One region of the Paenibacillus lentus genome, then DNA from elsewhere that is predicted to be linked to it. Evidence: riboswitches for the same ligand, from Rfam matches in the RefSeq annotation. Region 1 holds a riboswitch; each other region holds the start of a gene.

The links. Region 1 has a riboswitch for cyclic di-AMP ahead of EIM92_RS04525 (resuscitation-promoting factor). Riboswitches for the same ligand answer to the same signal wherever they lie in the genome.
Region 2: linked by a shared signal. The riboswitch ahead of EIM92_RS07855 (KamA family radical SAM protein) and the one ahead of EIM92_RS04525 (resuscitation-promoting factor) in region 1 are both predicted to bind cyclic di-AMP.
Region 3: linked by a shared signal. The riboswitch ahead of EIM92_RS15690 (3D domain-containing protein) and the one ahead of EIM92_RS04525 (resuscitation-promoting factor) in region 1 are both predicted to bind cyclic di-AMP.

The regions. Positions count from the first base shown of each region.
Region 1 covers NZ_CP034248.1:985,551-989,663, reverse strand. Annotated here, with positions in the region: gene EIM92_RS04535 (HD domain-containing protein) at 1-355, shown strand, start outside; gene EIM92_RS04530 (TatD family hydrolase) at 373-1,140, shown strand; cyclic di-AMP (ydaO/yuaA leader) riboswitch at 1,355-1,581, shown strand; gene EIM92_RS04525 (resuscitation-promoting factor) at 1,835-2,971, shown strand; gene rnmV (ribonuclease M5) at 3,084-3,638, shown strand; gene rsmA (16S rRNA (adenine(1518)-N(6)/adenine(1519)-N(6))-dimethyltransferase RsmA) at 3,642-4,113, shown strand, end outside.
Region 2 covers NZ_CP034248.1:1,787,722-1,791,834, reverse strand. Annotated here, with positions in the region: gene EIM92_RS07860 (winged helix-turn-helix domain-containing protein) at 1-155, opposite strand, end outside; gene EIM92_RS07855 (KamA family radical SAM protein) at 334-1,521, opposite strand; cyclic di-AMP (ydaO/yuaA leader) riboswitch at 1,660-1,809, opposite strand; gene EIM92_RS07850 (carbohydrate binding domain-containing protein) at 2,172-4,113, shown strand, end outside.
Region 3 covers NZ_CP034248.1:3,478,667-3,482,779, reverse strand. Annotated here, with positions in the region: gene EIM92_RS15700 (dihydroorotate dehydrogenase electron transfer subunit) at 1-545, opposite strand, end outside; gene EIM92_RS15695 (polysaccharide deacetylase family protein) at 787-1,581, shown strand; gene EIM92_RS15690 (3D domain-containing protein) at 1,703-2,377, opposite strand; cyclic di-AMP (ydaO/yuaA leader) riboswitch at 2,380-2,559, opposite strand; gene EIM92_RS15685 (amino acid ABC transporter ATP-binding protein) at 2,723-3,445, opposite strand; partial or broken gene EIM92_RS15680 (amino acid ABC transporter permease) at 3,432-4,079, opposite strand.

The sequences.
Region 1 (4,113 bases):
TCGCAAATTGTACAAATATGTTGAACTTGAATCGTTTAATTTGGAGAAAATAAAAGAAATTCGCGAAGAATTCCGAAAATTAGGCTTAAATCCGGAATATGATTTGGAAATTGATTTTCCAACCGACTTGCCCTATGATGTGTCACGTCCTGACGAGGAGCTTCGCGGGAAGCAAATTTTACTGCTGGACAAGCAGGAGCGGCTGGTGGAAATATCGGAGGTTTCGGATATTGTTCGTTCAATTAGTGGCATACAGCGGGGCAAATTTTATTTGTATTATCCGCATAATAAAATGCAAGCCGTTTGGCATCGTCTGCCTGTGGAATTGTCGCAGATTTTTGGCCAGGAGCGTTAATTTAGGAGGAGATTGCTATGTTGATAGATACACATACACATTTGGATGCGAAGCAATTTGACGAGGATCGGGAGGAAACGATTGCTCGCGCGGTGGAGCAGGGGATTACGCGCATGATTAATGTCGGCTTTAATCGAGAGACGATCCCTACCACGATGAAGCTGGCCGAGAACTATGATTTCATTTACGCTGCCATCGGCTGGCATCCCCAGGATGCCATTACGATGCAAGAAGCGGATCTGGACTGGATTGCTGAATTGTGTCGTCATGAGAAAGTTGTGGCTATTGGGGAAATCGGTCTTGATTATTATTGGGATACATCACCAAAGGATGTGCAGCATGCCGTATTTCGTAAGCAAATCGGTTTGGCTCGGGAGCTTGGCATGCCCATCGTTATTCATAACCGTGACGCTCATGAGGATACGGTTCGGATTTTACGGGAAGAGAAGGCGCATGAAGTCGGCGGGGTAATGCATTCGTTTTCGGGAAGCTGGGAAACCGCCAAATTATGTCTAAATATGGGATTTCACTTGTCCTTCGGAGGCCCGATTACGTTCAAGAATGCAAAGCAGCCTAAAGAGGTGTTGAAGCAAACACCAATCGATCGTTTATTACTTGAGACGGATGCTCCATATCTGACACCACATCCTTATCGCGGGAAAAGAAATGAATCCGCTTATGTCCATTTAGTGGCTGAAGCGGCTGCTGAATTAAAAGGGTTGTCCTTCCAGGAAATTGCAGAAATTACAACTCGAAATGCAATGGAACGATTTTCCATACGATGAAAACGGGAGGAAAAGGGGTGAAAAGAAGAGATTTCAGGAAAGATTAATACATTTTAATCTGAAACCCCGAGTCTATTACATTTTTTTAACCTTTTTCTTAAGAAAACGTTCTTGATTCGTCCTTTACAACATGCATCAAAACAGGATAGAATCTTTTCAGTGATCGATTTGGCCGAGTTTGAAGTATTGAGGCGGCCATCGAATCATGTTCCATGAACCAGTCTCGCTGAGTCTCCATTTCGGAGAACGGGGGAACCGGATACGGTCTTGATGAACTATTCTTCATACAGTCAACGAAGACATCTTGCCGTATTTGATTTCTTTGCAGGATCTTTGGGGTGAATTCGAGGTCATTGCGCCATGAGCGAATGAACTGAGAAAGGGCGGCTCTCTTCGTCCGAACCCGACAGCTAACCTCGTAAGCGTGTCAAGAGAGGCAACTTCGTGCACCTATTACACCTAGAACTTCAGGAAGCCACGAAAGAGTTGCTCTAACTCTTTCTTTCGGCTTCTTTTGTTTTGAATAATTGTAATAGGGTCATCATACTGTTCTATAACAGGAGGTGACTAATGCCGACCAGACTGGGTCAGGATGCGGGATGCTGAACCTCTAGCATTTCGTAAAAAACGGAAATAGTCACGTCAACATTTAATCATGCATGACCTAGGGCGGGACTATGAAGGAGGACGGAAAGTGGGCATTTTCCAGAAAGAAGAGACCCATGAATCGCGCTCATCCAGTATGTCTTACGCATTACGATGGAAGCATGAGAATCTACGTCAAATATCGGTCGTTACTCTGTTAACTGTCGCAGCGATTATCGTCATTCTAATTTGGTTGAATGGCAGCAGCAAGAACATTTATTTAGTGGTGGACGGGGAGATTCAAGAGATCGAGACCCGCAAATCTTTAGTAAATCAAGTACTGGATGAACATTCTATCGTGCTGAGTCAAGGCGATACCATATCGCGTTCGCTCGAAAGTTCTCTCAAAGAGGGAGATCGGATCGTTATCGTAAGGGCGGTCCCGGTCCAGGTGAGCGTGGACGGTGCAACGAAATCGCATTTAACGACTCAATCCAGTGTGCAGGGTATTATCAATGAGCTTGGTATTAAGTTGAATCCAGATGATAAAGTAACCCCGGAGCTAAGCAGTAAAGTTACTTCCGATCTCAAGATTAAAGTGGTACGTGTAGCTAAGCATACGGTACAGACCAAAGAGACAGTGCCATTCAATGTCATTAAGACCTCTGATCCTAATTTGGAGAAGGGACAGACGAAGGTGCTTCAGCAGGGCAATGAGGGAATAGTTGTTCATCACGTTGAAAAAGTGTATGAAGACGGAAATTTCGTATCTAAGCATTGGCTGGGCAAAGAAATTGAGAAGAAGGCTCAGGATAAAGTGGTTGCTGTCGGTACGAAGCCTAAGCCAGAGGCTGTGCTTGCCGCTAATATTACTCGTACTAAGGATCAAGTGGATATCAGCGGAACGACAACCAAAGGCGGCGTCTCATTTAAATATAAAAAGGTGCTTAAAAACGTCACATTAACCGCTTATTCCGCCGAGGAGGACGGGATCGGCACGAAGACTGCCTCTGGTACTCGTGTAACGGAAGGCAGAACGATTGCCGTGGATAAGAGCGTCGTACCTATGGGCTGGTGGGTGTATATCGAAGGCATTGGGTTCCGTAGAGCCGAAGATACAGGCGGCGCCATTAAGGGCAATAAGATGGACGTTTATTTCGATAGTCTGAAATCAGCAAAAAACTTCGGTCGCAAAAAAGGACGTACCGTCTATGTGATCGGGCCAAATAAACCAGAATTGAACTAATTCCTGTTTTACTTTGTAAAGGGAATAAGATACTATAGATAAATGAAAAAGGTATGTAAAGAAGAGGAGAAGTCCTCTTCTTTTTGCGTATGAGGAAGAAGGTAAATTTCTCATGATCAAAGAGGTCATTGTCGTGGAAGGACGGGATGATACCGTCGCCGTTAAGCGGGCCGTAAAGGCCGATACGATCGAAACTGGAGGCTCGGCCGTCAATGAGACGGTGCTGCGCAAAATTGCATTGGCTCAGGAGCGTCGAGGGGTCATCATTCTGACCGATCCAGACCATGCCGGGGAGCGCATCCGGAAAATCGTCGCAAACAAGGTCCCCGGCTGCAAGCATGCCTTCCTACGGGAGGCTGATGCTACGCGCCGTGGTGATATCGGTGTGGAGAACGCTTCTCCTGAAGCCATTCGGGAGGCGCTAGCGCGTGTGCATACGGAAACTGTACCTGCCGAGACCGATGATAAACTTATCGATTGGGAAGACTTAATAGACGCCGGATTGATCGTTCACCCGTCAGCCGCCGCGAGACGCCGTGTGATCGGTGAATTGCTAGGTATCGGTTATTGTAACGGCAAGCAGCTATATAAGCGGCTTACCGTATTTCGGATTAGCCGGGAGGAGTTTGCAGCTGCGCTGGCTCAACTGGAGGATGAAGGGGTTTGACGTATGATGAATAGAGGAGACATATCGACACCGCGCCGAACGAAGGAAATTATCCAACGGCACGGGTTTTCATTTAAGAAAAGCCTTGGTCAGAATTTTCTGATTGATCAGAATATACTAGCCAAAATCATTGACGCCGCTGGTCTGGACAAGACTAAGGGGGCTCTGGAGATCGGGCCTGGCATCGGTGCGCTAACAGAGAAGCTGGCGCAGCAGGCAGGCAAAGTAACCGCGGTGGAGATTGACCAGCGGCTTCTTCCTATTTTGGAGGAGGTGCTGGAGCCGTACCCGCATGTTAATGTTGTTCATGGAGACGTGCTTAAGCTTCATTTGCAGGAGTTGTTCGAGCAGCGGTTTAAAGACGTGTCTGGCGTCAGTGTTGTGGCGAATCTGCCGTATTATGTTACCACGCCGATTTTGATGAAGCTGCTGGAGGAAGGGCTGCCCCTGGAGCATATCGTCGTGATGATCCAGA
Region 2 (4,113 bases), 800 kb from region 1:
GGCCACACCTGATCCAACAGTTGATCGCGCGTGAAAGCCCGCTCGCGATGATGATACAGAAATTGCAGCAGCGCAAACTCCTTCGCTAGCAGTTCAAGAGTCTCCACGCCCCATTTCACCTTATAGCCGGAAGGCTCGAATATCAGTCGTCCCATAATTACTCCTTCATCAAAAAATCCAGTATTAAGCTTATAATAAGCTATCCAGCTCCTGCTAATAAATAAAAACAATTCATTCAGAAAAATTGAAAGAAACAAAATCCCCTGAAGCGGGGCTGATGTTACCTAAGGCCACTCTTCAGGGGATAATCAATAACTTACTCATTATGGGATATTATTGCATAGCTGGCGTACGTTTTCTCTTCTGCGGAAGATCAGGCATCTCGTTAACGGAGACGACTTCATCCGTCTTCTTCTCTGGCTGCTTCCAATGCTGTTCATTGCCCGGAAGATCGTCGAACCAAGCCGCATCCTTAGGGCAATCAAGGATCATCAATTTACCGTAATCCCCGTCGCGGGACTGATGGTATTTCAAATACGCCTTACCATCCTCGATCGCCAAAATTTCAATTTTACCGGATGTATGGCTCATCGACAGTCTTACTCGCTTTCCTAAGCCGGAAGTTCTGGCTTTCGCTTCTTCAACAATACGATAGACCTCCTCCAGGGAAAGGACAAAATCCCGGTTCCCTGCAACCGGTCTGTTAACGAAGAAGTAATACGGCGTAACTCCTGCCCATGACAGTTTATCCAACAGCTCTCCGAGCACTACTGGATCATCATTAATGCCTTTTAACACCGGAGTCTGATTAACCACGATCGCTCCAGCCTCATGCAGAGCCTGGAATCCCCTTCTAGCTTCTGGGGTAATCTCGCGCGGGTGGTTAATGTGGGCCATGACGTAAATGCGCTGTTCCGGCGTGGAATAAGTGCGGATCACATCGAGCAGTTCCTCGTCCTCATAAATGCGCATCGGGTTAAATACGGGAATTTTCGAGCCGAGACGAATGATTTTTACGTGCTCGATTTCACGAAGTTGCGCAAGGATCCCCCGCAGCTTCTCCGTCGCAAGAATCAGGCTGTCTCCTCCAGTCAATAGAACGTTATTGATTTCAGGATGCTTGGCAATATAATCGATGCCCGGCTGCACATCGGACATAGCCTCCTTCACATCGTTACGGAACAAGCGTTTGCGGAAGCAATAACGGCAATAGGCCCCGCATACCTCGGACACGATAAGCAGAGCCGTGGTCTTGTATTTGTGCTGACAGCCCGGTACTACGTAGTTGGTATCCTCGTCGGAAGCATCCCAGCGACCGTACTCCTCAAGCTCCCCCTCATTCGGTATGACAAGCTTGCGAATAGGATCATGCGGGTCATTCCAGTCAATCAAGTTCAAATAATAATCATTTACCCGAAATACGAATTTCTCCGTAATCGGTTTCAAACGCTCCCGCTCCTCTTCGGGAATCATTGTTAGTCTGTCCAGATTAGTAATGTACCTTGTTTTCGTCTTCGTCATTGTACATTCGCTCCTTCCTAGTAATCAACAAAAAAGGCCCCCAGGCCGGGGGTCTTAGACACAGCTACGCCAGCAAGGGTCAGAAGACAAGAATAGACCCTAATAAAGGGTCTAAAGAGACGTGATAAATGATCTTATAACAGACCCATCTACTGCTGACGAGGTTAGCTGACGGACTCGGGTAAGATGGTACCCTACACCTCATGTGAATGAGTGATTCGCCCCAATGTAAAAACCTGGTTCCCCCGCTTTCTTGGCTCTTACCAAGAAACTAAGCGTGTGTTTATGATAAGGTTTGAGCGCAGGATTGTCAACCTTAGCCAATGCAGCTAGAGAGTAGACATAATTTTAAAAGTCGCAATAGTTGACGATTTTTAGTAGATATTGGTAATATATAAATGCCTTTGAAAGCGTTTGCGCAAAAAAAAGGGGGTGACAGACTGCAGCTATAATGACTATATCGATCCACCCAAGATTATTGGTGCCTCTTGTCATGACTAATCTTATTCACAACATGCAAGGAATGCTATTGCCTGTAGTTTTTTTAATTGCAGGATACCTTGCGCACAAATGCGCAAACGTTTTCTCAACAGGAGATGATTTTGTAGACTAGCGACCATCAGAGCTTATTATTAAGGAGGATGCAATCATTGAACTATAAAATTCACCAGGTAAAGAAATGGCCTTATGTTATATTGTGTATCACCTTCTTCTTCTCATTACTATCCGGTATGGCCGGCATGCCCTTCCAAGCTATAGCAGCTGCTGAAACCACTAGTAATAATACAGCAAGCGTCTATTATTACACACCGTACTATAATTGGAGCACCGTTAACATTCATCATAACGCAAGCGGCAGCTGGACAAGTGTTCCAGGAATAGCTATGGAACTGGCCTGTACGGACTGGGCTAGAGCAACGATAGATCTGGGCACATCTACAAGATTTGCAGCAGCTTTTAATGACGGATCGAGCTGGGATAATAACAATGGAAAAAATTACGATCTTAGTGCAGGCAGTGTTATGGTTGAGAACGGTGTTGTTTCCCTAGGAGATCCTTGTCAGGCAAGCAACGAAGATAACATTCCGCCAAATGTACCTACTGGGTTAAGCAAAGACAGCTTAACAAGTACGTCCGTAACCATAACATGGACAGCGCCAATGGATAATGATGGAAGAAGCGACTTAGCAGGTTATGATGTCTATCGTGATGAAATCCTTGTACAAACTGGTATTACAGCTACCACCTATAAGGATTCCGGTTTAAATCCTTCTACAAATTACAGTTATACTGTTGTAGCCAAAGACTTGGCGGGCAACAAATCAGCACCTTCTTTGGCGCTGGAAGTAACAACCCCGGCGGAGGACGCTGCTGGCAATCAAGCGCAAATATATTACTATACCAAGAATCGCTCCTGGAGTTCGGTAAATATCCACTACTCTCTGGATGGCTCGAAATGGACGACACCTCCCGGCGATTCCATGAGTGAAACCGCCTGTACGGATTGGGCCAAGAAAACCGTTGATCTAGGAACGGCTCATGAATTAAAGGCCGCCTTCAACAACGGCTCTGTATGGGACAATAATAATGGAGCTGACTATATTATCCCGTCCGGCCTCGTCACGGTTAAGGATGGTGTCGTGACAGCCGGAGCTCCTAATCCTTGTACACCTCTCCCAGAAGATACGATTCCCCCTTCTATACCAGGTAACCCCAAAGCCACCGTCAACGGTACTAAAATTATAATTACTTGGGAGTCTTCTATCGACAATGAAGGCGGAAGTGGTTTGGCCGGCTATGAAATCACTCGTACCGGGGGCAAGCAAGGTACAAAGATTTTTACAACAACCAGTCATTCATATACCGATACAAACCTGGAAGCCCAAACGGAATACACCTATTCGATAAAAGCCTTTGACAAAGCCGTACCGCCTAACAAATCGGAAAACAGCGAAGCTGTATCCGCTAAGACGGGGGACGCCCCTGAAGCTCCTCTAGGCGGTGAGCCTCTTGGCACAGATATGCGTGAGGATTCGATTTATTTTGTAATGACAGCCCGCTTCTATGACGGTGACGAGTCTAATAATCGCGGAGGACAGTTCCATGAGTCTACAGGTAATGCCGCCAACAATGATCCGATGTTCCGTGGTGACTTCAAAGGATTAATCGAGAAGCTCGATTACATCAAGGCTCTAGGCTTTTCTGCCATCTGGATTACACCCGTCGTCCTTAACCGCTCGGATTACGATTTCCATGGCTATCACGGTTGGGACTTCTATCGTGTTGATCCCCGTCTGGAATCCCCGGGAGCAACTTATCAGGATTTGATTAATGAAGCCCATAACAAAGGGATCAAGATTATTCAAGACGTCGTATACAACCATTCCAGTCGCTGGGGGGAAAAGAACCTGTTCTCACCAAAAGTGTTCGGGATTCAGGACAATGAGTGGAGTTGGTATTATGACGACCCTATTCCAGGCAAGGAATATGATGGAATTACGACTAATAATCCGATGGGTAGAGCCTATAACGGCGATCTTTGGTCCACAGAGGAGCCAATCGGGAATACGTGCCGGAACTGGGGAACACCAA
Region 3 (4,113 bases), 2.5 Mb from region 1:
TCCAATTTCTTGCGCTGTACCGCCTTAAGCATGGGTTCCGGTCCACAGGAAATAATCGTGTCATAGGCGTGAAAATCAACCTGCTCTAGCACGATACCGCCCACGTTCACAAGCACTTTGCCAGTCGTAGCAGCTTCAAAATTCTCCGTCAAGTAGGGATTTTGGCTAAATCCCAAATATACATCAGAGCCGCGATAATTACGCAGCGCATAATGAAGTGGAGCAATCCCGATTCCACCGCCCACCAAGGCTATTCTAGCCCCAGCCTGAACCTCCGGAAATCCATTTCCAAACGGACCTTCCAGCTGAAGCTCGTCTCCGGGCCGTAAAGCGCTGAGGAGCCTTGTCCCTTCTCCTGTCACTTGGTATAGAAACTCTATGCCGGATTCGTTTAGATCAAAAATGCTAAGTGGCCTGGAGAGCAGCGGATATCTGTCCCACGCCCGAACCATGTAAAACTGCCCCATCCGTCCCGAAAACGCTCCTGCTGCCTTGAGTCTGAATATGTTCGGGGCTACTTCTACATTTGCTATAACTTCCGCCATATTTTTCTCACCTCTCTAGCGAATAAGCACAGAATACTCCAAAATACTGCTTTATTAAAGATGCTATTTTTGCGCGAGCAAGTCTGTGACATTTATCACATGAAACTAGCTGTAGCTAAATGTAGCTAGATGTAATCCTTAACAGAACGAATAATAATCTGTCCCAATGAAAGTCATATTCATATGCAATGTTGGGCATACCAATAGATAACAATTCAGCACCAAAAGGAGATGGTACACCATGTTTAATTCCATCAAAGCGCCGCTTGTCCTTGCTATCTGCATGGCGCTTCATATGGGAATGGCCTCCGTTTCCGCCACTCCCGTACCATCCCATGATACCACCTCCTCCGAACAATCTGTTGCCACAGAAGCTAGACCTATGACACTTGGAGAGCTGCACAGCAAATATTCTGAAACCTTCAAATTCAGCGGCCCGCATGTGAAGCAAATCGCCCTGACCTTCGATGATGTGCCAGATCCCCGCTTCACCCCAAAAGTGTTGGATATATTAAAGCAGCATGGAGTTAAAGCGACCTTTTTCGTCGTGGGTAATCGAGCGAAGAAGCATCCCGAACTACTGAAAAGAATTCACCGGGAAGGGCATATCGTCGGCAATCATTCCTACAGCCATCCTTTATTCAAGAAGAAGTCTGCGCTAGATTTTAAAAATGAAATCAGGCGAGCCGAGAAGATAATTGAGAAGATTGTCGGCTACAAGCCTCGCTTCATCCGCCCTCCTTACGGGGAAATCAACGAAGAGCAGCTAAAATGGGCTAAGCAACAAGGCTACAAAATTATCAACTGGAACGTTGATTCCTTGGATTGGAAGGCGCTCGATAAAGAAAAAGTTAAACATAACGTGCTCAGCGCGGTCGGGCCAGGGGCTATCGTTCTACAGCACGCTGGTGGCGGCGTGGGATCTAACTTGTCGGGAACAGTCGAAGCTTTGCCCGACATTATCCGCATTCTGCGAAATCGGGGATACTGTTTCGTCACTATTTCCGAGCTCCTACATCAAGAGAAAGCTTTATGAAGTGAAGTCCGGTAAGTGCCAAGAAAACGCAAAAAGGACATCCCGGCTGGTCTAATCTCTGACCTTGCAAGCGGAACATCCTTTTCACGATGACTCAATTAATAAGATTTCTTATTCTCACTTAATCCAAAACGTATAGCTTCACATCCTGAAAGCCGAACTGACTTACTTTCTGTGGACTGGCCGGAATAAATATATCGATGCGATTACCTTTAATCGCGCCGCCTTGATCCATCGCCGTAGCGACAAACGCATTTTTCGGTAAATCAGGATGGTTATGACCGGTGACTAACACCTTTGTACCCATCGGAATAATTTTGGGGTCCACAGCAATCGTACCGAGTTTCAATGGATTGCCGTAATAGTCAACAGGCCCCCATTTTCCGTTCTCGCTCGCCGCAGCGGAGTAAGCCGTAGCCTTTACATGAATAGTAGACTTGTAATTGAACGTTTTCCCCCAGGCTTGAACAACCCGATCCGCTGAAAATACTTTCAGCGAAGAAAGCGCATCCACTTTTTTCTCTGGAGCAGAAAATACCTGCACGCTTTGACCCGGAATCGTAATCTTCAATCCTTCATAAATATTTTTTGCCTCAATGCTCGGATTCGCTTTCATAAGCTTGTCCAAATTGACTCCGTACTGCTTGGCCAAGAGATAAAATGTATCTCCGTCCTTTGCCGTATGTACTGAATCCGCGTAAGCTGGCATGGCGTTCAGCGCTCCCATTAATCCCACTGCTATCACTGCTGTCTTCAATCCCATCGCCAATTTACGAAATCTAAGCTGTTTTAACATGCTGCTCCTCCTTTAACGCCTGCGAGGTTAGTTGTCGGATTCGGAAAAAAGGACAGCTCCCGGCACAAAATATCTGTGCTTCACCCCTAGACAAAACGATGCTATTCCTCATCATGGATACATCAGCTTGTCAAAAATCGTCCCCCGCACCTGCCTTAGCAGTGTTTTGGCAAATTAAATATATCACAAAATTGTAACCTGTAGAGGATGCAAATGTTACCAATGGAAATAAACCCAGTATTATCAACGATTATTCATTTCAATAGCTATGACAAAAATTAAATAATTTCCTCCACAGCAAAAAAAGCACGACCCTCGGTCATGCTCGTACACTCGCTTTATTATTTATAGCACTTTACTTAAGAAATCTTGCGTTCGCTGGTTGCGAGGCGAACCGAACACCTGCTGCGGGGTGCCGTGCTCGATGACGACACCCTGATCCATAAACAGAATACGATCGCCTACCTCTCGGGCAAAACCCATTTCGTGAGTGACGATGACCATCGTCATTCCGCCTAAGGCCAATCCCTTCATGACTTCAAGTACCTCCCCCACCATCTCGGGATCTAAAGCTGACGTCGGTTCATCAAACAGCATCACATGAGGCTCCATCGCTAAGGCACGGGCTATCGCAATACGCTGCTTCTGACCGCCCGACAGTTGGGATGGATAAGCAGCACTCTTGTCTTCCAAGCCCACCTTTCGCAGCAGCTCTAGCGCTTTGGCCTGAGCCTCAGTCTTGTTCTGTTTCTTGACCTTCATCGGAGCCATTAAAATGTTGTCCAATACCGTCTTATGAGGGAACAAATTAAAATGTTGGAACACCATCCCCATCTTTTCACGGGTCTTGTTGATATTGTGGCGTTTCTCTGTAATAAGCTCGCCCTCAAAAATAATTTCGCCGCTGGTCGGCTCTTCAAGCCGGTTCAAACAGCGAAGAAATGTACTTTTACCCGACCCGCTCGGTCCAATGACGACGACAACCTCGCCGCGTTTAATTTCCAGATCAATGCCTTTCAAAATATGCAATTGACCGAATTTTTTATGCAAATCCTTAACGGTTATCACTAGCCTGCAATCTCCTTTCGAACCGCCCCAAAATTCGGGAAAGTGTAAATGTAACGATGAAATACATTACGGCGACGATCAGATATGGAAGCATACCATTATACGTAATCCCTTGTACCGCGCCTGCCTGAAACATAATTTCGGTCACTCCGATAAAAGAAACAATCGAGGATTCCTTAACGATTACTACGAATTCATTCCCGATCGCAGGGAGCACATTTTTGATGGCCTGCGGAATAACAATGAAGCGCATCGTCTGCCCCTTCGTCATTCCGAGAGATCGAGCGGCTTCGCTCTGCCCGCGGTCCACACCTTGAATGCCCGCCCGGAAGATTTCTGCTAAATAAGCGGAGCTATTGATCGACAGCGTAATTGCCCCGGATTGAATGGGATCAAAATTAATATCGAACATGTACGCTAAGCCATAGTGAATAATCATTAGCTGAACAAGCATTGGAGTGCCTCGTAGAAATTCTACCCAGGCGTGTCCGATAAAGCGGACGATCCCCCAAGGCGCCATACGAATCAATGCGATGAACATACCAAGAATAAATCCGAAGAATACCCCGAGCGCCGCCAGCCACAGTGTATATTGCAGACCGGTCAAAAAGTAACTGCGATAATCCCAAAACATCGTTCCGAAATCAACAAAAAAATCCATAAGCCTA